DNA from 3 places in the Pseudomonas sp. C7.1 genome. Region 2 is predicted to be linked to each of the others. Evidence: predicted binding sites of a transcription regulator. Region 2 holds the regulator's gene; each other region holds the start of a gene.

Region 1 (7,826 bases), 4.1 Mb from region 2:
CCGGTGGGGCCGCCGATGATCAGGTTGAGGCCGTCGCGCAGCCACTGGCCGCTGCGCAGTTGCAGGATCAGCGCCTTGTCCAGCCCGCGCGGGGCGCGGTAGTCGATGTCTTCGAGGCAGGCGTTGTGCTTGAGCCGGGCCTGGCGTAGGCGGTTGCTCAGGCGCTTGTCGTCGCGCTCGGTCAGCTCGCGATCGACCAACAGGCCGAGGCGTTCTTCGAAGCTCAGGCTGTCGATGTCGGGTGTTTTCAGTTGCTCGGCGAGGGCTTTGAGCATGCCGTGCAGGCGCAGGGTTTGCAGCTTGTCTAGGGTCGGGTGAGGCAGCATGGTGGGATTCCTTTGTTCAGTGGTAGTAGCCGGGGCCGCGCAGGTTGGCGTGGTCGTCCGGTAGTAGGGGTAGGTTCTGTTGAGCCAGCGGCAGGTTTTCCAGGCCTTGGCGCAGAATCGATTCGAGGCTTTTGTAGCTACAGGCACCGAGGCTTAGGGCGCGCTGGCAGGCGGCTTCCAGCCGTTCTTCGCCGTGGTGCTTGCCCAGGCGCAGGATGCCCAGGCAAGCGCGGTAGCCATGCTGCGGATGCACGCGCCGTTCGAGGATGTGGCTGATTACGCCGGCGGTGTTCGGGCCGGTCTGCTCGGCCCAGCGGATCAGCCGTTGAGGCGTCCACTCGGCATGCTCGCGATGGCTCTTGGGCATGTGCTCGGTCTGCGTGCTGTGCCGGCCTTTGTGCAGGGAGCGTACGTGGCTGGCCACCCGCTGGTTGGCGTGGAAGCACTCCACGGTGCGGGCCGTCAGACGCACCTCCAGCTGCTTCTTCACCAACTGGTAGGGCACCGAGTAGTAATGCCCATCGACCTCGACGTGGTAGTCGATATGCACCCGCGCCTTCTTCCACTCGGCATAGACGTAGGGCTGCTCCGGCAACGGGCGCAGAGCCGGGCGATCCAGGCTGGCGAAAGCCGCCTGGCGGGAGCCCGGTAGCTTCTTGAACGGCCGTTGGTTGAGTCGCTCCAGCAGCACGGCGATGGCCCGGTTGAGTTCGTCCAGGGAGAAGAACTGGCGATGGCGCAAGGCGGCGAGGATCCAGCGCTCGACCACCTGCACGCCGACCTCGGCCTTGGCCTTGTCGCGCGGCTTACGGGCCCGCGCCGGCACCACCGCCACACCATAGTGCTCGGCCAGATCGCGGTAACTGGGGTTGATGTCCGGTTCGTAGCGATGGGCCTTGCTCACCGCACTGCGCAGGTTGTCCGGCACCACGATCTCCGGTACCCCGCCGAGGAAGGCGAAGCAGCGGGCATGGGAGCCCAGCCAGTCGGGCAACTGCTGCGACCAGGTGGCCTCGGCGAAGGTGTAGCTGGAGGCACCGAGCACCGCGACGAACACCTGCGCCTGACGGATCTCGCCGCTGTGCCGGTCGATCACCGGCACCGTCTGGCCGGCATAGTCGACGAACAGCTTCTCGCCGACGCGGTGCTCCTGGCGCATCACCACATCGACCTTGCCGGCCCAGGCCCGGTAGTGCTCGCAGAACCAGCTGTACTGGAAGCCCTGTGGCTGGCCCAGCCGATACTCCTGCCAGAGCAGCGCCAGGGTCACGCCTGGTCGGCGCAGCTCGGCATGCACCCAGGCCCAGTCGGGAGTTGGTCGTTGCTCAGAGGGGATCTCCGGCGGTGGCGGGAACAGGCGCCGCTCCAGCTCGGCGTCGGACAACTCAGTAGGGAGCGGCCAGGAGAGGCCGCAGGCCGTGAATCGGCAAAGGTAATCACCGGCACTGCTGTGACCTATGCCCAGACTGCGGGAGATCTTACGGACAGACAGCCCGCAATCGAACTTGAGGCGCAACACTTCACGGATTTTACGCATGGATAAACGCTCCACGACGACCTCTCTGCTTCGAAAAAGAGGCCAATGGTAGTGAATAAATCCTGCGTAGCTGCCTGCCAGAAAGTGTCCGGATGGCTGTGGAATCAGTGTCCGGATGCTCGTGGAATGGGTGTCCGGATCAGCGTGGAATCACTGTCCGGATGTGCGTGGAATGGGTGTCCGAGTCAGCGCGGAATCCGCACTGCAGGCCGCTTTTGGGTGGGTTAGCGGCGCTGAGACTGGTATGAGGATCTCCACGCAACCCGAGCGGCCCGTAACCCACCATCGCGGTTTTCGGTAGACCGCCATGGTGGGTTACGGCGCATTGGGCGTTGAAGTTGTTTGCTTGATCCGATTCGCACCTCGCCCACCCTACGGATTACCGCGTCGTCATGCACCGTGTCGCCGTTCGTGGCGATTCAACACATAACGGCTACATAGCCTTCTTTAATGGGCGCGATTCAGGCGCTGCTGTTGCTGGGACGGTATTGCAAGGCTTCACCCAGGTGGCTGCGGCTTATATCTGTTGCGCCGTCCAGGTCAGCCAGGGTACGCGCTACTTTTAATACCCGATGTGCCGCACGCAGGCTCAGGCCTAAGCGCTCGCAGGCATTTTCCAGCCAATGGCGGTCTTCGCTCGGCAGGCTGCAGTGTTGTTGCACGCCGGCCAGGTCCAGATGGGCGTTGGCGCAGCCCTGGCGTGCCAGTTGCTGCTGGCGCGCCTGCACCACCTGGGCAGCCAGTTTGGCGCTGCTGGGGCCGGGCTCTGCGTCGGCGTTAAGTCGAGTGGTTTCCCGTGGCACATTGAGGTGCAGGTCGATGCGGTCGAGCAGCGGGCCGGAGAGTTTGCTGCGGTAGCGCTGGATCTGCTCGGTGGAACAGCGGCAGCGCCCGGACGGATCGCCCAGGTGCCCACAAGGGCAGGGGTTCATTGCTGCCACCAGCTGAAAGCGCGCGGGAAAGCGCACCTTGTCGCGGGCGCGGGCAATCACGATTTGCCCGCTCTCCAGAGGCTCACGTAAAACTTCCAACACTTTTCTATCGAATTCGGGAAGTTCGTCCAAAAAAAGCACGCCGTGATGGGCCAAGGTTATTTCGCCAGGTTGTGGGCGACTGCCACCGCCGACCAACGCCGGGCCGGATGCACTGTGATGAGGCGTTCTAAAAGGTCTTTGCGGCCAGGCACTTAGCGGCGTGTGGCTGGCCACGGAATGAATCGCGGCCACTTCCAGCGCTTCTGCTTCGTCCAGCGGTGGCAGTAGGCCCGGCAGGCGACTGGCCAGCAGGGTTTTGCCGGTGCCGGGCGGCCCGGTAAACAGCAGGTTATGTGAGCCGGCCGCCGCCACCAGCAGCGCACGTTTGGCGGCAATCTGCCCCTGCACTTCGGCTAGGTCAGGGTAGGGCAGGATCTGGCGCAGCAGACCCTGGGCCTGATACGGCGCAATTGGCGCTTGGCCGTTGAGGTGGGCGGCGACTTCCAGTAGGTGTTCGACGGCAATCACCGTTAGTCCTGACGCCAGGCTGGCTTCTTCGGCATTGGCCTTGGGCACCACTAAGGTGCGTCCGGCGGCGCGGGCGGCCAGCGCAGCGGGTAAGACGCCCTGTACCGGGCGAATCGCCCCGGACAGCGCCAGCTCGCCCAGGCACTCAAGATTTTCCAGTGCGCTGGCCGGCACCTGGCCGCTGGCGGCGAGAATGCCGAGTGCAATCGCCAGGTCGAAACGGCCGCCGTCTTTGGGTAAATCCGCAGGTGCCAGATTGAGGGTGATCCGCCTGGGCGGAAAATCGAAGGCGCAGTTGAGGATGGCGCTGCGCACGCGGTCCTTGCTTTCCTTGACTGCGGTTTCCGGCAAGCCGACCAGTGCCAGGGAGGGCAGGCCGTTGGCCAGATGGGCTTCGACGGTAACGGCTGGGGCTTCAACCCCCACTTGGGCGCGGCTGTGGACTATGGCCAGGGACATCGATCACTCCTTGATCGGCTGATGCATCCGCGGTGAGCGTTACTCGCTGGTGGCTGGGGCGTCTGCGCTGCGCGCTTCCATCTCGGCCACTTTGGCTTCGAGGGCTTCCAGGCGAGCACGAGTGCGGGCCAGGACGACCATCTGGCTGTCGAACTCGTCGCGGCTGACCAGGTCGAGTTTGCTGAAGGCGCTTTGCAGCAGCACCTTGAACTGCGCTTCGAACTCGCCGCGCGGCAAGGGCGCATCACCGTTGAACAAGCGCGAGGCGTGGGTGGTCAGGGCGTCTAGCAGTGCTTTAGGTGGCAGCATGGTGAGGTTCCGTTTGCAGATGGCGGCAGTGTAGCACGCAGCTTTGCCAGGCTTGCCGGGTGTGTCCGGCGCAGGATTGGCGCGGCCTGCACAGTTTTCGCGCGTTGCTTGGCAGGCTGCTGCACTGTTGTTGTGCGCTGGCTGTGGGGTATTACCGGGCTAAAACGCCTGTTTGTCGGGTAAATACATGAAATAAATAGGTTTTGTCTGATCTGGCAAGCTTTCTGCTTTGTCTCCTGCGACGCATGCACCGATGCAGTTCCGGTGCGTTAGGCGAAGCGGGGAAGTGTTTCGTCGGGAGCGGTTGGTGAGCATCGGTGCCGCTGGGTCAGGGCTGCGATGCATTACAAAAGCCAGGCACTGCGCTTAGACTTGGGCCGGGTTCGTAATTCCTGGGGCAAGTCCACCATACACGGGAGAAAGTTACATGAAGCTAGTCACTGCCATCATCAAGCCGTTCAAGCTGGACGACGTCCGTGAGTCACTGTCGGAGATCGGCGTGCAGGGTATCACTGTCACAGAAGTCAAAGGCTTTGGTCGCCAGAAGGGCCATACCGAGCTGTATCGCGGTGCTGAATACGTGGTCGATTTCTTACCAAAAGTGAAAATCGACGTGGCCATCGCTGACGACCAACTCGATCGCGTGATCGAAGCCATCACCAAGGCTGCTAACACCGGCAAGATCGGTGACGGCAAGATTTTCGTTGTAAACCTGGAACAGGCGATCCGCATCCGTACCGGCGAAACCGGCACCGACGCAGTTTAAGCCTCCGAACGAACCCCACGCCCCAGGAGTTAAACCATGACTCTGCGAAAAATCGCAGGGCTAGGAGCCCTTTTGTCTCTCGTTCCTGGCTTTGCCATGGCCGAAGAGGCAAGCCTGAACAGCGGCGACACCGCTTGGATGTTGGTCGCCACTGTACTGGTGCTGTTTATGACCATCCCTGGTCTGGCGCTGTTTTACGCCGGCATGGTGCGTTCCAAGAACGTGCTGTCGGTGTTGATGCAGTGTTTTGCGGTAACCGGGTTGATCAGCATTCTGTGGGTCGTTTACGGCTACAGCCTGGCCTTTGACAGCACCGGCATGGAGCAGGGAGTCGTCAACTTCAACTCCTTCGTCGGCGGTTTCTCCAAAGCCTTCCTTTCTGGTTTGACCCTGGACAGCCTGGTGGCTGGTGTTCCGGAAAGTGTGTTCATCACCTTCCAGATGACCTTCGCCATCATCACTCCGGCGCTGATCGTTGGTGCCTTTGCCGAGCGCATGAAGTTCTCGGCCATGCTGATCTTTATGGCGGTGTGGTTCACCCTGGTTTATGCGCCCATCGCGCACATGGTCTGGGGCGGCGACGGGGCACTGATGTGGGACTGGGGCGTGCTCGACTTCGCGGGTGGCACCGTGGTGCACATCAACGCCGGTATCGCCGGTCTGGTGGCCTGCCTGGTACTGGGCAAACGCAAGGGCTTTCCAACAACGGCCATGCCGCCGCACAACCTCGGCTACACCCTGATCGGCGCAAGCATGCTCTGGGTTGGCTGGTTCGGCTTCAACGCAGGTTCTGCGCTGGCAGCCAACGGCAGCGCTGGTATGGCCATGCTGGTGACCCAGATTGCCACCGCTACAGCGGCGCTGAGCTGGATGTTCGCCGAGTGGATCACTCACCGCAAACCAAGTGTCCTAGGCATTGCCTCGGGTGCTGTGGCGGGCCTGGTGGCGATCACTCCGGCATCTGGTACCGCGGGGCCAATGGGGGCTCTGGCGATTGGTCTGGCCAGCGGGGCGATCTGCTTCTTCTGCGCCACTAGCCTGAAACGCAAGCTGGGTTATGACGATTCCCTCGACGTGTTCGGCGTCCACGCTGTGGGCGGCATTGTCGGCGCCATTCTCACCGGGGCGTTCGCCGCACCGGCGCTGGGCGGCTTCGGCACGGTGGAAGACATTCCGGCGCAGTTGTGGATCCAGTTCGAGGGGGTGGCCTTCACCGTGGTGTACACCGCGCTGGTGACCTTCGTGATTCTGAAAGTGATCGACCTAGTAATGGGCCTGCGTGTCAGCGAAGAGGAAGAGACCATCGGTCTCGATCTCGCCCTGCATAACGAGCGCGGCTACAACCTGTAAGCACACGGAGCGCGTCCGGAGCCAACCCGGACGTCTTAACCGAATAGCGCTAAAAAGCGCAACGGCAAGAGGTGAACCATGGACAACACAGCATTGACTGCACTGCAGTACGGTTTTGATACCTTCTACTTTTTGGTTTGCGGCGCCCTGGTAATGTGGATGGCAGCGGGTTTTGCCATGCTCGAATCCGGTCTGGTGCGAGCCAAGAACACCACTGAAATTCTCACCAAGAACATCGCTCTGTACGCAGTGGCGAGCATCATGTACCTGGTGATCGGTTACCACATCATGTACTCCAGCCCGGAAGGCGGCATCCTGCCAAGCCTGGGTTTCCTGATCGGTGACGAGAACAGCGTTGAGTCGGTTCTGGCCGGCGGCGACGATGCCCCTTACTACTCGGCGCGTTCGGACTTCTTCTTCCAGGTGGTGTTCGCCGCGACCTGCATGTCGATCGTCTCCGGTGCTGTTGCTGAGCGCATGAAGCTGTTTGCCTTCCTGGCGTTCGCCGTGGTCATGACCGGTTTCATCTACCCGGTACAGGGCTTCTGGAAGTGGGGTTCGGGCTTTCTCAACGAAGCCGGCTTCCTCGACTTCGCAGGTTCCGGCGTGGTGCACATGGCCGGCGCTTCTGCTGCTCTGGCTGGCGTACTGCTGCTCGGCGCACGTAAAGGCAAGTACGGCCCAAATGGCCAGGTCAACGCCATTCCGGGTGCCAACCTGCCAATGGCAGCGCTGGGTACCTTCATCCTGTGGATGGGCTGGTTCGGCTTCAACGGTGGCTCGCAGCTCAAGATGAGCACCATCGAAGACGCCAACGCCGTAGCCAACGTGTTTGTTAACACCAATATGGCGGCTGCCGGTGGCTTGATCGCGGCGCTGATCGTGGCACGTATCCTGTTTGGCAAGGCTGACCTGACCATGGCCCTCAACGGTGCCCTGGCTGGCCTGGTTGCAATCACTGCCGAACCGCTGACCCCGACTGCCCTGCAAGCAACCCTGATCGGTGGCGTGGGTGGCGTGCTGGTGGTGTTCTCGATCCTCGGTCTGGACAAGCTCAAGCTCGACGACCCAGTCGGTGCCATCTCCGTTCACGGTGTGGTCGGTGTCTGGGGCCTGCTGGCGGTCTGCCTGACCAATAGCGACGCGACTCTCGGCGCACAGTTGCTGGGTATCGGCTCGATCTTCGCCTGGGTCTTCGTGGCCAGCCTGATCGTCTGGTCCATCATCAAACTGGTGATCGGCCTGCGCGTTACCGAGGAAGAAGAATACGAAGGCGTGGACATTGCCGAATGCGGTATGGAAGCCTATCCGGAATTCACCAAGCGTTGATTTCCGCTGGTTTCAACAAGGGCGCCCAAGGGCGCCCTTTTTTCTGAAAGCCGGTTAACGGTTGTGATTTTTCAGCATGTGCGCGGTTGTGATGGAGCGGCAACAGACCCTAGAATGCGCGCCGTTGAGCGCAGTTCGCCGATGTGCGGCGCCCAGCCCAACGCAAGGCCACTGGAATTTTTATCAGCGACGTTAGAAAGCTGACGCAGCTGGGCTATAACTACTCTGCTTTTCGCAAGTCATGAGGT
Region 2 (7,826 bases):
TCGGTGGATTTCATATTGCCGATCTCTGCGGTTAACGCCGACCCCGCACGGCCAGCAAACAACAAGGCGGTGACCACCGGACCCAGCTCGCGCAGCAGGGTCAGGGCAACCATCTGCCCAACCGCCTGCTCAGAGCCGTACTGGGCCAAAATGCTAAAGCCCTGCAGCGACAGCACCATGCCGATAAAAACGCCGGACACCACAATGATGGCCAAGGACATCACGCCAACCGAATACAACTGCTTAACCAGTAACTGAAAACTGTTACCGGTTGAGCTACGACCAAACAGCGCGCGCAACAGAAACACACCAGAACGCCCCAGTGTGGCTACTACATCAATACCGGCGCGCCCAAATAAACGCACCCGTTCGAGCACAGATGTCTTGCGCATCAGCGCCCCCCAAAAGATCGTCGCGGTAGTTGGCCGCCGGAAAGTGGAACGGCACCGGGCCGTCGGGGATGCCCTGCATAAACTGACGCACGCGCGGATCATCCGACCCCATCAACTCGGCCGGTGTGCCCTGCCCCAGCACCTGAGTATCGCCGACGATATAGATGTAGTCGGCGATGCTCGCGGTTTCCGCCAAGTCATGGGACACCACAATGCTGGTGATCGCCAACGCATCGCTGAGCAAGCGAATCAGACGCACCAGAACACCCATGGCAATCGGGTCCTGCCCCACAAAAGGCTCGTCATACATGAGGATTTGCGGATCTAGAGCAATCGCCCGGGCCAGCGCCACACGGCGCTTCATACCGCCGGACAACTCATCTGGCATCAAGTCCAGCGCACCACGCAGGCCCACCGCCTGCAACTTCATCAGCACGATGTCGCGAATCATCTCTTCCGGCAGCTGGGTGTGCACCCGCAGCGGGAAGGCGACGTTCTCGAACACATCCAGGTCAGTAAATAGCGCACCACTCTGGAACAACACGCCCATCTGCTTGCGCATATCGAACAGTTCGCTGCGCGACAGCGTCGGCAAATTCAGGCCATTGACCCAGACTTCACCCTGGCTCGGTTTGAGCTCGGCCGCGATCAGGCGCAGCAGCGTGGTTTTGCCACAGCCAGACGGCCCCATGATCCCGGTGACCTTGCCACGGGGAATGTTGATATCGATGTTTTGGAAAATATCCCGCTCGCCGCGTTTAAAGCTGACGTTTTTCAGCTCAACTGCATACGGGTTCTCGGCGCTCATCTGGACTCCTTGCTCAACGCGTGCCTGACTGACGTAGCGCCCCGAACAAAGGACACCACGAGTCGTCGAACGTACCGAAAATGGCCGCGAACTATACCATCGTGGCATTCCTCGCCCAAGACTGAAGGTGTTGCCGAAGATAAGCGCCGCACAGTTTCTGCAAGCAACTGACGACTGGAAACACTGGGCAGGCGCACCTTTACCGTTATAATCGGCTGCTTTTAGCCCGTACACCGCAGAGAAGTCATGAGCCAGTCAACCGATCTGATCCAGTCAGCGCAGCGCACCATTCGCCTGGAACTCGAAGCAATCCAGGATCTGCTGGCGCGCATCGACGGTGATTTTGTCCGCGCCTGCGAGCTGATTCTCTCCAGCAAAGGTCGGGTCGTGGTGGTCGGCATGGGCAAATCCGGCCACGTCGGCAACAAGATCGCGGCCACCCTGGCCAGTACCGGCACCACCGCATTTTTTGTGCATCCAGCCGAGGCGAGCCACGGCGACATGGGCATGATCACCCGCGATGACGTGGTGCTGGCCCTTTCTAACTCGGGCTCCACCGCAGAAATCGTCACCCTGCTACCGCTGATAAAACGCCTCGGCATCCGCCTGATCAGCATGACCGGCAACCCCGAGTCGCCACTGGCCAAGGCCGCCGAAGTCAATCTGGACGCCCGCGTATCCCAGGAAGCTTGCCCACTGAACCTGGCCCCAACGTCCTCCACCACCGTATCGCTGGTACTCGGCGACGCCCTGGCCATTGCTCTGCTGGAAGCCCGCGGCTTTACCGCCGAAGATTTCGCGTTTTCCCATCCAGGCGGCGCATTGGGCCGACGCCTGCTGCTCAAGGTGGAAAACGTCATGCACGCCGGCGATAGCCTGCCACGCGTCAACCGCGGCACCTCGCTGCGTGATGCACTGCTGGAAATGACCCAGAAAGGCCTGGGCATGACCGTGGTGACCGAAGGCGATGGCCGCCTGGCCGGGATATTCACCGACGGCGACCTGCGCCGCACCCTGGATCGCAATATTGACGTGCGCCAAACCATTATTGATGACGTAATGACCGCCCACGGCAAGACCGCCCGCGCGGAAATGCTCGCGGCAGAGGCTTTGAAAATCATGGAAGACCATAAGATCAGCTCGCTGGTGGTGATCGACGACAACGATCTGCCAATTGGCGCACTGAACATGCACGACCTGCTCCGCGCCGGGGTGATGTGATGAGCACAGAACAGATCAACCCCGACCTGCTGCAACGCGCCCAGGCCATCAAACTGGCTATTTTCGATGTCGACGGCGTGCTCACCGACGGCAAACTGTACTTTCTGGTCGACGGCAGCGAATTCAAGACCTTCAACACCCTCGACGGCCACGGCATCAAGATGTTGATCAACTCTGGCGTGCGCACCGCAATTATCAGCGGCCGCAAAACGCCGGTGGTTGAACGACGCGCGCAGAACCTGGGTATTCAACACCTGTACCAAGGCCGCGAAGACAAGCTGGTGGTGCTCGATGAACTGCTCGGCGAACTGGGCCTAGACTATGCTCAGGTCGCTTATCTGGGTGACGACCTGCCCGATCTGCCGGTGATCCGCCGCGTAGGTCTGGGCATGGCGGTCGCCAGTGCCGATGGTTTTGTCCGCCAGCACGCCCACGGCATTACCCGCGCTCGCGGCGGTGAAGGCGCCGCCCGTGAGCTCTGCGAGTTGATCATGCACGCCCAAGGCACCCTTGAAGCCGCTCAAGCCGCTTACCTATAGGCCAACCATGCCCCGCAAGTTATTCAATATTGCCCTGTTCGCCTTTGCTGCACTGCTGGTGGCGGCGCTCGGCTACTGGAACCTCAACCCGGACAGCTTTAATCAGCAAACCGGTAAGAGCGAGACGGACAACGCCATCGATTTTTACGCCACCAACACCCATACCGTGCAATACCAGGCCGATGGCAAACTGCACTACGAGCTGACCGCAGACAAGGTTGAGCACGTCAAGGCCAGTGACGTCACCCTGATGACCAGCCCGAACATGAACCTGTTCCGCGGCACTGAGCTACCCTGGAAAATCCGCAGCGAGCACGGTGAAGTGTCGCCAGGCGGCGTTGAAGTTGAACTGATCGACAAGGTGCGCGTTGAACGCACCGATGCCAAAGGCCGCCCGACCATCCTCACCACCAGCCGCCTGACCATATTCCCCGAGAAGGAATATGCGCAGACCCAGCAAGCCGTTAGAATCGACGCGGCCAATGGGGTGACCACGGCAAATGGAATGAAAGCGTACATGAATGACGGCCGGATGCTCCTGCTGTCCAACGTAAGAGGTCAGCATGAGGCTCGTTAACACCCTCCCCCTACTACTTAGCCTTAGTGCCGCACTCGGAAGTGCAAGCGCCTGGGCCCTGCCGTCCGACCGCGAACAGCCTATCCGTATTCAGGCCGACAGCGCAGAACTGGACGACAAACAAGGCGTAGCCGTTTATCGCGGCGATGTAATCATTACCCAGGGCACCATGAAGGTTACCGGCGACACCGTAACCATCACCCAGAATGCCCAGGGTGATGTCGAGGTATTCACCTCAGTTGGCAAACCCGCCTACTACGAACAAAAACCGTCAGCCGACAAACAGATCGTCAAGGCTTATGGCCTGACCATCCAGTACTTTATGGCCAATGATCGCGTGGTGCTGATCGACCAGGCCAAGGTGATTCAGGAAGGCAACACCTTCGAAGGCGAGAAAATTGTCTACGACACCCAGCGCCAGATCGTCAACGCCGGCCGCGCCACAGGCACCAACATCACGGTGCCACGCCCGCGCATCGACATGGTGATCCAACCGAAGAACAAACCAGCCGACCAGCAGGCGCAGTAATAATGGCCACATTGAAAGCCCAACACTTGGCCAAAAGCTATAAAGGCCGCCAGGTCGTGCGCGACGTCAGCCTGAGCATCGATAGCGGGCAGATTGTCGGCCTGCTTGGCCCCAACGGCGCCGGTAAGACCACCTGCTTCTACATGATCGTTGGTTTGGTCCAGGCCGACCAGGGTCGCGTGATGATCGACGATCTCGACGTCAGCCATCAGCCGATGCATGGCCGTGCTCGCGCCGGTATCGGCTACCTGCCGCAGGAAGCTTCAATTTTCCGCAAGCTCAGCGTGGCCGACAACATCATGGCCATTCTGGAAACTCGCAAGGACCTCGACGGCGCCGCACGCCGCAAGGAGCTTGAGGGTCTGCTGCAGGAATTCCATATCAGCCATATCCGCGACAATCTCGGCATGAGCCTGTCCGGCGGTGAACGCCGCCGCGTGGAAATTGCCCGCGCCTTGGCGACCAACCCCAAGTTCATCTTGCTTGATGAACCCTTCGCCGGTGTCGACCCGATTTCCGTGGGCGACATCAAGCAGATCATCCATCACCTCAAAGACAAGGGCATCGGTGTATTGATCACCGACCACAACGTCCGCGAGACCCTGGACATCTGCGAAACCGCCTATATCGTCAGTGATGGCCAACTGATCGCTGAAGGTGATGCCGAGGCGATTCTGGCCAACCAGACAGTGAAAGAAGTTTACCTGGGGCATGAGTTCAAGCTGTAACCACCGCTTTTATCAAGCCGACTGCTGCCACGGCTAGGCAAAACCTTTAAAGTCAGGCATATAATTTGCTTCCTAGTGGCGCTTTTTAAAAACGCCCTGTAGTGGATTGCGCACAGACGCCGGTAAATAAGGTCTGCAATGAAACCATCGCTAGTCCTGAGAATGGGCCAGCAGCTGACGATGACACCGCAGCTGCAACAGGCCATCCGCCTGCTCCAACTGTCCACCCTGGATCTGCAACAAGAGATTCAGGAGGCCTTGGAGTCCAACCCGATGCTCGAACGCCAAGAAGATGGCGATGACTTCGACAATTCGGACCCTATGGCCGATGGCGCAGAAAGCGCCAGCCCCAGCGAACAGCCCGAAACGCCCTATCAGGAAACCAACTACCAGGAAGCCACGCAGACCGTGGACAACCTGGAAGAAGGCGATTGGGGCGAGCGTATTCCCAATGAGCTGCCTGTCGATACCGCCTGGGAAGACATCTACCAGACCAGCGCCAGCAGCCTGCCCAGCAACAGCAATGATGACGACGAGTGGGATTTCACCACCCGTACCTCCAGCGGCGAGAGCCTGCAAAGCCACCTGCTCTGGCAGCTCAACCTGGCGCCGATGTCGGACAAGGACCGCCTGATCGGCGTTACCCTGATCGACTGTATCAACCAGCAAGGCTACTTAGAAGAAACCCTGGAAGAAGTGGTCGAAGCCTTCGATCCGGAACTGGACATCGAACTCGACGAAGTCGAAGCCGTGCTGCACCGCATTCAGCAGTTCGAGCCCACCGGCATCGCCGCGCGCAACCTGGGCGAATGCCTGCTGCTGCAGCTGCGCCAGCTGCCGGCGAAAACCCCGTGGCTGAGCGAAGCCCAGCGTTTGGCCAGCGACTACCTCGACCTGCTCGGTAGCCGCGATTACAGCCAACTGATGCGCCGCATGAAGCTCAAGGAAGATGAACTGCGCCAGGTTATCGATCTGATCCAGAGCCTCAACCCGCGCCCTGGCTCGCAGATCGAATCGAGCGAACCGGAATACGTGGTGCCCGACGTGATTGTGCGCAAGCACAACGAGCGCTGGCTGGTGGAGTTGAACCAGGAAGCCATGCCGCGCCTGCGGGTCAACGCGCAATACGCAGGCTTTGTGAAGCGTGCCGACTCCAGCGCCGACAACACCTTTATGCGCAACCAGTTGCAGGAAGCGCGCTGGTTTATCAAGAGCCTGCAAAGCCGCAACGAAACCCTGATGAAGGTCGCCACGCAGATCGTCGAGCACCAACGCGGCTTCCTCGATTACGGCGACGAGGCCATGAAGCCCCTGGTGCTGCACGATATTGCCGAAGCAGTGGGCATGCACGAGTCGACCATTTCGCGGGTCACCACGCAGAAGTTCATGCACACCCCGCGTGGCATTTACGAGCTGAAATACTTCTTCTCAAGCCACGTCAGCACCTCCGAGGGCGGCGAATGCTCGTCCACCGCGATCCGCGCCATCATCAAAAAACTGGTCGCAGCGGAAAATGCGAAAAAGCCGTTGAGTGACAGCAAGATCGCTGGTTTACTGGAAGCACAAGGCATTCAAGTCGCCCGCCGCACGGTCGCTAAGTACCGTGAATCCCTCGGAATAGCGCCTTCCAGTGAGCGCAAACGATTGATCTAAGGCGGCACGAAGAAGGAAGACAGCACTCGATACAGAACACGCACGGTCTCGTCTTTCGCAAAAGCAGCCATACTGCAAACACGCAATAAGCGACCGTGCCAGGCTCGTTCTGCAGAGTCTTCCACGCCACAGTGTTCCGGCGGCAGGCCTCTCGCCTGCCTCTTACACACGGCAACAAGGAGAAAGCGGTATGCAAGTCAACATCAGTGGACACCAGCTGGATGTGACCGACGCCCTGCGCGACTACATCGGCGAGAAACTCAGCCGATTAGAGCGCCACTTCGACAAGATCACCAATGTGCAGGTCATAATGGAGGTCGAGAAGCTCAAGCAGAAAATCGAAGCGACCTTACATATTGCCGGCGGCGAGATCGTCGGCAATGCCGAACACGAAGACATGTACGCAGCCATCGACCTGCTGACCGACAAACTCGATCGACAACTCATCAAGCACAAGGAAAAACAGCTCGAACGTCAACAGGGCGCAATGGCCCGCTGACTTCGCACTCCCTCCTATGATCCGACTTGAAACCATACTGACCCCCGGCCGTTCTTTGGTGAACGTGCCGGGCGGCAGCAAAAAACGTGTTCTCGAACAGATTGCCAACCTGGTGGCGCGCGAGCTGCCTGACCTGGACGGCCAAGACATCTTCGAAAGCCTGATTGCCCGCGAAAAACTCGGCTCAACCGGTTTCGGTAATGGCATTGCCATTCCCCACTGCCGCCTGCCCGGTTGTACCGCGCCGATCAGCGCTTTATTGCGCCTGGACGCCGCCGTGGACTTCGACGCCATCGACGGTGCGCCCGTGGACCTGTTGTTTGTCCTGCTGGTACCCGAAGCGGCAACCGATGCTCACCTGGAACTGCTCCGGCAAATCGCCAGCATGCTTGACCGCAGCGATGTGCGCGCCAACCTGCGCCAGGCAGAGAGTAGCGAAGCCTTATATCAGGTGGTCGTGGACGTACAAAGCCAACTTAACCGAGCCTGAGCATGCGTCTGATCATCGTTAGCGGTCGCTCCGGCTCCGGGAAGAGCACCGCCCTTGATGTGCTCGAGGACAACGGTTTCTACTGCATCGACAACCTGCCCGCCGGGCTGCTGCCTGAACTGGCCGAACGCGCCCTGCTGCACACCGAGCTGCTGCAACCGCAGGTCGCGGTGTCGATTGATGCGCGCAACCTGCCGAGCCATCTCAAGCGCTTCCCCGAACTGCTCGATGAAGTGCGCGCACGGAACATCAAGTGCGATGTGCTCTACCTGGATGCTGACGAAGAAACCCTGCTCAAACGCTTCTCAGAAACCCGCCGGCGTCACCCGCTGACCAACGAGAATCGCTCGCTGGCCGAAGCCATTGCCGATGAAGCGCTGCTACTGGGTC
Region 3 (7,826 bases), 1.7 Mb from region 2:
CGATGCGCAGTCGGTGAGTGGGATAAAGCCAACTTTTAGCGCAGCCTTTTCTGGCGCATCGGAACCGGCGGCCCAGGCCACGCTACGCAGCGAGGCGGGCGCGCTAAGGCCAAGGGCGGCGACACCGCCGACAGTGCCGGCGACGGCAATTGAGGTTTTCAGGAAGTTACGGCGGCTGTGCAGGCTGGGGTGCTTCGAATCACGATCAGTCATAGGTCTGTCCTTTCTGGCCGATAAAACGGCTGAAACAAAAAACGGCGTACGCCAGGCCACCTCAAAAAGGGGACCTGACGGACGCCGTTGTCCGTGATCCGCGGCTCACCGCCGTTGGTGGGCTGCGCAGGAATCTTGTGAGGACAACTGCAAGGGGCTTGCCAGCTTTGCTGGAGAACAGTGGCTAACAGCGGTCGGGGCGCGTTGAAAACGGCTCGAACGAGCCTTAGGTTGGCAGGCTTAAACGCTATAAATCATAGGGTTAAGCGCGGTATTGAATGTTGGCTAACACATATTTTTTTGGCCGTAGCGGGGCGTCATACCATGGCCCAGCAGCGCTTTCAGCAGGCTTATTGAGCCAATGCTGTGCATGGCCAAGGCGCTGACAAGCGCTTTTGCTTCGCCTTGGTGCCGGGCGAGCACTGGGCTTGATCGTGGCCCACAGCCTTAGCGCGAGAGCGTTTTGCCCTGGGCTTCCTCGACAAACTCCCTGAGCCAGCGCAGTACCTCCACCGCCTCCCAGCGCGAGGGGTCGAACATGGCATAGGCCAGGCCTTGATAGCCGACTACATCCAGCTGACGGTGATAGCCGGCACGCTGCAACAAGGCTTCGATCTCGGCAAAACAGGTGTTGAAGTGCACCCGGGAAAACGGCGTCTTGCCCTCGGTAACGATGCCTTCAAGCTGCAATTCATTGACGGTAGCCCGGACTTTCTCCAGGGACATGCGGTTGATGCTGTGTTTCAGCTGCAGTACGTCGAGCATCTGGGTACTCCTGATAACGCCTTGTATGAGCCCGATCTGCCGGGCGGCATGGTTGGCTGGATGGCATGACCAAGGGTAATCGAAAAATACTGTACAAATAAACAGTATTCGATAATAGTAAGCCCAAGGCCTTAACCGGCACCTACTCGATCACTCGCGCCATCTGCCCGCAAAGCCAATGGCCACAGGCACTGCAGAGGAGTCACTAACAATGCAACAGATGCTGATGACAATTGTACTGTTGGGTCTTTTGGCTGGTTGTGCGCAACCGCAGCTTGATCAACCCAGGGCCAATGGCACCTATCTGGTGATCGAGAACGGCCAGGCCTGGGCCGTGCTGGTAGCCGACGGCAAACGCGTGGAAGAGCAGGGCACGGTGGTGGATGTGATCAAACTGCCCAGCAAGGATTCTGCAGTAGCGGCCAGTTATGTGATCGAAACGGCCAATTGCGGCCGTGTGCAGTGGCTGAGCGAACGCTCGGATGCAGCGGATGGTATGACCAACCTGATGTCGCTGCACAGCAATAATCAACTGGGGCAGAGCGGCTGCGTAATTACCAGTGGTCTAAGCAAGGTTTGGACGGTGCTGGATTACTCCGGCTGAAACCAAAGAGGGCACCCTAAGGTGCCCTCTGTTCGTTTACTCGTCGGCTTTGGCCTTTTTGCCGGGTAACAGGCCATCGGCACGGAACATTGTTTTGATCCCGCGAATCGCTTGACGGATGCGGTCCTGGTTCTCGATCAGGGCAAAGCGTACATGGTCATCGCCGTAATCGCCGAAACCGATGCCCGGTGACACGCAGACCTTGGCCTCCAGCAGCAGCTTCTTGGCGAATTCCAGCGAGCCGAGCTGGGCGTACTGCTCGGGAATCTTCGCCCAGACATACATCGAGGCTTTCGGGTTCTCGACCATCCAGCCCAGCTCGTGCAGGCCTTTGACCAGCAGGTTGCGGCGCTGGCGGTATTGCTCGGCGATATCACGAACGCATTGCTGATCACCTTCCAGTGCTGCAATCGCCGCCACCTGCAGCGGAGTGAAGGTGCCGTAGTCGTGGTAGCTCTTGATCCGCGCCAAGGCGCTGACCAGCTCCTTATTGCCGACCATAAAGCCGATGCGCCAACCGGCCATGTTGTAGCTCTTGGACAGGGTAAAGAACTCCACGGCAATGTCCTTGGCGCCCGGTACCTGCATGATCGACGGGGCTTTCCAGCCGTCGTAGACGATATCGGCGTAGGCCAGGTCGTGAATCACCAGCACATCATATTGCTTGGCCAGGGCCACCACGCGCTCGAAGAAGTCCAGCTCCACGCACTGCGCGGTGGGGTTGGAGGGAAAACCCAAGATCATCATCTTCGGCTTGGGGATCGACTCGCGAATTGCCCGCTCCAGTTCGGCGAAGAAGTCCACGCCGGGAATCAGCGGCACCGAACGCACCTGGGCGCCGGCGATTACCGCGCCATAGATGTGGATCGGGTAGCTGGGGTTGGGCACCAGCACCGTGTCGCCATGGTCCAGGGTGGCCAGCATCAGGTGCGCCAGGCCTTCCTTGGAGCCGATGGTGACGATGGCTTCGCTTTCAGGATCGATCTCGACTTCGTAGCGGTCCTTGTACCAGCGCGAGATGGCGCGGCGCAGGCGCGGAATGCCGCGCGAGGTGGAATAGCCGTGGGTGTCTTCACGCTGGGCGACCTGCACCAGCTTTTCGACGATATGCGGCGGCGTGGGGCCATCGGGGTTGCCCATGCTGAAGTCGATGATGTCTTCGCCACGGCGACGCGCGGCCATCTTCAGTTCGGCGGTGATATTGAAAACGTAGGGGGGAGTCGATCGATGCGCGCAAAGCGGCGCGAAGCTTGGTCAGCCATGCTTTCCTCGGATACGTAAGCGCCCGGAACCGTCCGAGCGACGTTGGCCAGTGCGCTGGCCAGGCGGCGAAGATAAGCGGCGCGCAGCGATACTGTCTAGAGCAGTTTCCGTGAAACTCGCCAGTACAGCTGTAGGCGGGTAGGTCGTAGCCCGGATGCAATCCGGGGGGCGCAATCCCCGGATTGCATCCGGCAACAGGAGCGGTGGTTATCCGCCGAGCATGTCGTGCATGGCGATGATCTGCTCGGCCACCTGCGCGAGCTTCTGCTGACGGCTCATGGCCTGGCGGCGCATCAGGGTGTAGGCCTGTTCCTCGTCGCAGCTTTTCATTTTCATCAGCAGGCCCTTGGCCAGTTCGATGCGTTTACGTTCGGCCAGCTGGGCATCGCGGGCCTGCAGCTGCGCGCGCAGCGCCTGGTCGCTCTCGAAGCGGGCCATGGCCACGTCGAGAATCGGTTGCAGACGCTGGGCGTGGATGCCCTCGACGATATAGGCGCTGACGCCGCTCTGAATCGCTTGGCGCATTACGCCGGGGTCGTGCTCGTCGGTGAACATGACAATCGGCCTTGGCTGATCGCGACTAACCAGCACCACCTGTTCCATCACATCGCGGCTGGGCGATTCGGTGTCGATCAATATCACGTCAGGGCGTACGGCCTCGACGCGCTCCGGCAGGTCGATGGTCAATCCGGATTCGTCGATAACCTCAAAGCCGGCCTCGGTCAGGGCGGTTTTCAGACGGCCGACTTTCTTTGCCGTGTCATTGATCAGCAGGATGCGCAGCATGTTAGCGACTCTCCTGTTGGGCGCCGATGGATGCATCGGCCAGGGCGTGCAGGGCAAAACTGCGCGCGTAACCGGCCGGGTCGCTGCCATCCCAGATTTGGCCGTCGAGCAACTGGCTGCTGCGCATATCGCCTGGTACCTCAATGCCGAGTGCTTCGGCAGCCTGGCGGTAGAGGTCGAGTTGTTGAACCTGGCGGGCAATAGCTAGGTAGTCTGGGTCTTCGCGCAGCAGGCCCCAGCGGCGGAACTGAGTCATAAACCACATGCCGTCGGACAGGTAGGGCTGGTTGACCGCGCCGTCTGCGTGAAAACGCAGCGGGTGAGCATCCTGCCAAGCGTGGCCAAGGCCGTCCTGGTACTGGCCGAGAAAGCGCGGCTGGATGGCCGACAGTGGCGCATCGACATACTCACTGCCGCTGAGCAGTTGCGCGGTGCTGCGCTGGTTTTCCTCGCTTTCATCGATAAATCGGCTGGCTTCCAGCGCCGCCATGATCAGCGCGCGGGCGCTGTTGGGGTGCTGTTCGGCAAACTCGCGAGTGCAACCCAGGACTTTCTCCGGGTGATCGGGCCAGATCGCCTGGCTGGTGGTCAGGGTGCAGCCCATCTGTTCATCCACTGCCTGGGCGCTCCAGGGCTCGCCCACGCAAAAACCGTCGATGCGACGGGCCTTGAGGTGGGCGAGCATCTGCGGCGGCGGCACGACAACACTGTCGACATCGCTCAGCGGATGAATGCCCTGGCTGGCTAGCCAGTAATTCAGCCACATGGCGTGGGTGCCGGTGGGGAAAGTCTGGGCGAAGGACAGTTTTGCGCCAGGCTGGTGCGCGCGTTGCGCCAGTGCGCTGCCAGTGCTCACGCCTGCAGCTTGCAAAGCGGGCGACAGGTTGATGCTCTGACCATTCTGATTGAGGCCCATCAGCACCGCCATATCGGTTGTTGGTGCACCGCCAAGGCCGAGTTGCACGCCGTAAATCAAGCCGTAGAGGCTATGGGCTGCGTCCAGTTCGCCGCTCAGCAGCTTGTCGCGCAGGGTGGCCCAGGAGGCTTGGCGCTGCAGGTTAAGCGTCAGCCCATGCTTCTCTGCGAAGCCCTGGGTGGCGGCCACGATGACCGATGCGGCGTCTGTGAGGGCCATAAAGCCGATATTCAGTACCGGTTTTTCCGGTGTGTCACTGCGGCTGATGTCGTGCTCATTCATGGTGCGTTTCCTGTGCCCACACAAAAAGGTGCCGTACCAAGCGCGGCCTTCAGCCTGCGATCAGAACGACACCATTGTCTATTTCAGCCGTTTCCGCCGTTGGAAAGGCCTGATGGCTTAAGCCAAAGCAAGGCATATGCCATCTGTCTGCGGGCGGCTGCAGCGGAAAGAAAAAGCTATGTCCCAATTATGAATTGCATGCCGATTTTGTAGGGCAATGAGATGGACTCCTCCCTCCTACGGCGTCTATGCGCCAGACTGAGGTTGTCACAACCAAACAGCCACGAAGGGAGGAGTCACCATGAAACTTAAGCGAATCGGCATCGATTTGGCAAAACAGGTTTTTCAAGTTCATGGCGTCGATAGCCACGAGCAGGTGAAGTGCCGTAAGCAGCTCAAGCGTTCACAGATGCTGGATTTCTTCCGCCAACAAGAGCCGTGCCTGGTGGCGATGGAGGCCTGTGGTAGTTCGCATTACTGGGCGCGCGAGCTAGGCAAGTTGGGGCATGAAGTGCGGTTGATTGCGCCGCAGTTCGTCAAACCCTACGTCAAGAGTGGTAAGAACGACGCCAACGACGCGGAGGCGATTTGCGAGGCTGCCAGCCGACCCACGATGCGTTATGTCGCGGTGAAGAGTGCCGACCAGCAAGCTGGGCAGTCGGTGCACCGGATCAGAAGCCGGTTAATCAGGGCGCGTACAGCGTTGGTTAACGAGATACGTGGCTTGCTTGGCGAGTTCGGTTTGGTTGCGAGTCGCCAGGGAATAGCGGCCACCCGCGCGTTGCTGCAGCAGGCGCTGGACGAACACCAGACATTACCGGGCGAGCTGCACGAAATGCTGGAGCTCTTGCGTGATGAGCTGCAGGGACAGGATGAGCGAATCAAACAGCTGGACGGCATGCTTCACCGTCAGGTTAAGACGGATGAGCGTGTCCAGCGTTTGCTGCAGGTGGAGGGCGTTGGCCCGATCAGCGCGACTGCCGTGGTGTCTGCAGTGGGTGATGCACGGCAGTTCAGTTCGGGCAGACAGTTCGCGGCCTGGCTGGGATTAGTGCCGAGCCAGCATTCAAGTGGCGGCAAAGAACGTCTGGGGCACATCAGCAAAAAGGGTGACTGTTACCTGCGCACGTTATTGGTCCATGGCGCTCGTGCGGTGCTGAAGACCTGTAAGGAAAAGACGGATCGACGCAGCACCTGGCTGCAGCAGTTGCAGTGTCGACGCAACACAAATATCGCCACGGTCGCCTTGGCGAACAAGAATGCCCGGATCATCTGGGCGATCCTCAGCAAGGGGAAGACTATCAACCTGCTGAGGCGTAAACCTGAAGTACCCAAGCAGGAATGAAGTGACACCGTAGAAGATCCACCACGATTGCACAGTGACATGCAGTGATGACGAACCGGTCGAGCCGGCATGTGTAAAACCTGCTTTACCCACAGGCCCTCTGTAAACCAAGGCCGCTAGGAGCCTGTCGGACTTAACCCGAAAAGGAATGACAGCGCGGGTTTAGGTCTTTGATTGCTCGGGGTCGTTCTTTCTAAGCATCCGAGTTGACTATCGCGAACCCAGGCGGTCCGTTCGTGCACCTGAGCAGCTGCCTGGACGCGGGTGGGCGTACTTTTCGGCCGCGTTACATCGCGCGTAGCACATGCAAACGCTTGATGTTCCAGGCCATGGTCACCAGGCTCCATTCGCCCTGGGCGTTGGCCAGGCCGCGCATGCTCATCTGCCGCCAGCCCATCACTCGCTTGATGATGCCAAACACCGGTTCGACCGTCTGTTTGCGTAGCCTGTACAGCGCTCGACCTTCTTGCGTGCTCAGTCGGTGAGCCATCTGTTCGACTGGGTTACTCGTCTGTGGTAGCGGCGAGTCGGTGGCAAAGCGCTCCAGTACCGGGGTGTGGTGCGACTCGCGTTTGAGCGCCAGAAGCGGTTCGACCTTGGCTTCGTGGCAGGCGCTCACGTTGGCCTGGCTGAAGAAGCCGCTGTCCGCAATCAGGCTTTTCACCTCGCCTAATTCGGCGGGCAAGGTGGCTATGCGCTGTAGCGTGGGAACCACTTCGCGCTTGTCGTTGCAGGCCTGGGTTACATGCTGTGTGACCACCAGCATCGTCTCGGTGTCGACCCCGGCTTGAGCGTTATAGCTCTGCTCGAAGCCGCCACCGGAGACGGGCATGATGCGTGACTCTTCATCGGTCAGATTGACTTGATCGCTGTCTTTGGGGCCCGCTGCGGGCGGTTCTGGATCCTTGCCGCGTGGTTTCTTTCCAGCCTTGCGCTGGGCCTCACGCTTGGCCGTCTTGGTCTCGAATTGCTGTTGCTCAATGGCGTGTCGCTCAGCTGCACGTTGCTCGATCTTCGCTTTGGCCTGGGCTATCGCGCTGAGCCGATCTTCGCGCCGGGCAATCTCCGCCGGCACATCCATGCCATCGGGTACGGCGGCGCAGTCGCTGTTCTCGGCCAGCGCCAGCAACTGCTGGACCTCCTGGCGTAACTGCGCCTCGATCTTGTTGGCGTGCGCCCAGGACAAGGCCTTGTGCTTACTGGCGTTGGCCTCGATCTTGGTGCCGTCGAGGGCGATATGACCGAGCTTGAGCAGCTTCATCTCGCGCGCCAGCATCAGCACCTGGACGAACAGCGATTCAACCTGCTGCCGGAAACGTCGACGGAACGTGGCCAAGGTGTCGTGATCGGGGTGGGTGTTGGCCGCCAGATAACGGAACGCTACCGAGTCATAGGTCGCGCGTTCGATCTTGCGGCTGGAGTGCACGCCATTGGCGTAGCCGTATATCAGCAGCCCCAGGAGTACGGCCGGATGGTGGGCAGCTGAACCCCGCCCCGCATACTGCCCAGTCAGCTCGCTCAAATCGAGTTGCTCGATGACCTCGACCACGAACCGCGCCAAGTGATCCGCCGGCAACCACTCGTTCACCGAAGGCGGTAGTAAATACGCAGTGTCTCGGTCAGCAAGGACAAAACGGCTCATCAGCGGGGCT

The links. Region 2 encodes sigma-54, which starts transcription at its own class of promoters, with help from an activator protein. Its sites were predicted from a motif close to ANTGGCATNNANNTTGCTNT; they were not measured.
Region 1: a site for sigma-54 is predicted at 4,345-4,364, ahead of glnK (P-II family nitrogen regulator). Genes of this name have one in related genera too.
Region 3: a site for sigma-54 is predicted at 4,954-4,973, ahead of AC0T4W_RS11390 (CmpA/NrtA family ABC transporter substrate-binding protein). Genes of this name have one in related genera too.

The regions. Positions count from the first base shown of each region.
Region 1 covers NZ_JBWDTL010000003.1:4,138,592-4,146,417, forward strand. Annotated here, with positions in the region: gene istB (IS21-like element helper ATPase IstB) at 1-326, opposite strand, end outside; gene istA (IS21 family transposase) at 343-1,863, opposite strand; gene AC0T4W_RS22825 (YifB family Mg chelatase-like AAA ATPase) at 2,325-3,824, opposite strand; gene AC0T4W_RS22830 (accessory factor UbiK family protein) at 3,864-4,133, opposite strand; gene glnK (P-II family nitrogen regulator) at 4,561-4,899, shown strand; gene AC0T4W_RS22840 (ammonium transporter) at 4,936-6,249, shown strand; gene AC0T4W_RS22845 (ammonium transporter) at 6,328-7,578, shown strand.
Region 2 covers NZ_JBWDTL010000003.1:65,645-73,470, reverse strand. Annotated here, with positions in the region: partial or broken gene mlaE (lipid asymmetry maintenance ABC transporter permease subunit MlaE) at 1-392, opposite strand, end outside; gene AC0T4W_RS03650 (ATP-binding cassette domain-containing protein) at 337-1,200, opposite strand; gene AC0T4W_RS03645 (KpsF/GutQ family sugar-phosphate isomerase) at 1,447-2,421, shown strand; gene AC0T4W_RS03640 (KdsC family phosphatase) at 2,421-2,960, shown strand; gene lptC (LPS export ABC transporter periplasmic protein LptC) at 2,968-3,537, shown strand; gene lptA (lipopolysaccharide transport periplasmic protein LptA) at 3,524-4,066, shown strand; gene lptB (LPS export ABC transporter ATP-binding protein) at 4,069-4,794, shown strand; gene AC0T4W_RS03620 (RNA polymerase factor sigma-54) at 4,933-6,447, shown strand; gene hpf (ribosome hibernation-promoting factor, HPF/YfiA family) at 6,638-6,946, shown strand; gene ptsN (PTS IIA-like nitrogen regulatory protein PtsN) at 6,963-7,436, shown strand; gene rapZ (RNase adapter RapZ) at 7,439-7,826, shown strand, end outside.
Region 3 covers NZ_JBWDTL010000003.1:1,723,929-1,731,754, reverse strand. Annotated here, with positions in the region: gene AC0T4W_RS11415 (CmpA/NrtA family ABC transporter substrate-binding protein) at 1-213, opposite strand, end outside; gene AC0T4W_RS11410 (transcriptional regulator) at 661-978, opposite strand; gene AC0T4W_RS11405 (hypothetical protein) at 1,190-1,582, shown strand; partial or broken gene alaC (alanine transaminase) at 1,619-2,844, opposite strand; gene AC0T4W_RS11395 (ANTAR domain-containing response regulator) at 3,053-3,631, opposite strand; gene AC0T4W_RS11390 (CmpA/NrtA family ABC transporter substrate-binding protein) at 3,633-4,829, opposite strand; gene AC0T4W_RS11385 (IS110 family RNA-guided transposase) at 5,131-6,174, shown strand; gene AC0T4W_RS11380 (IS1182 family transposase) at 6,461-7,816, opposite strand.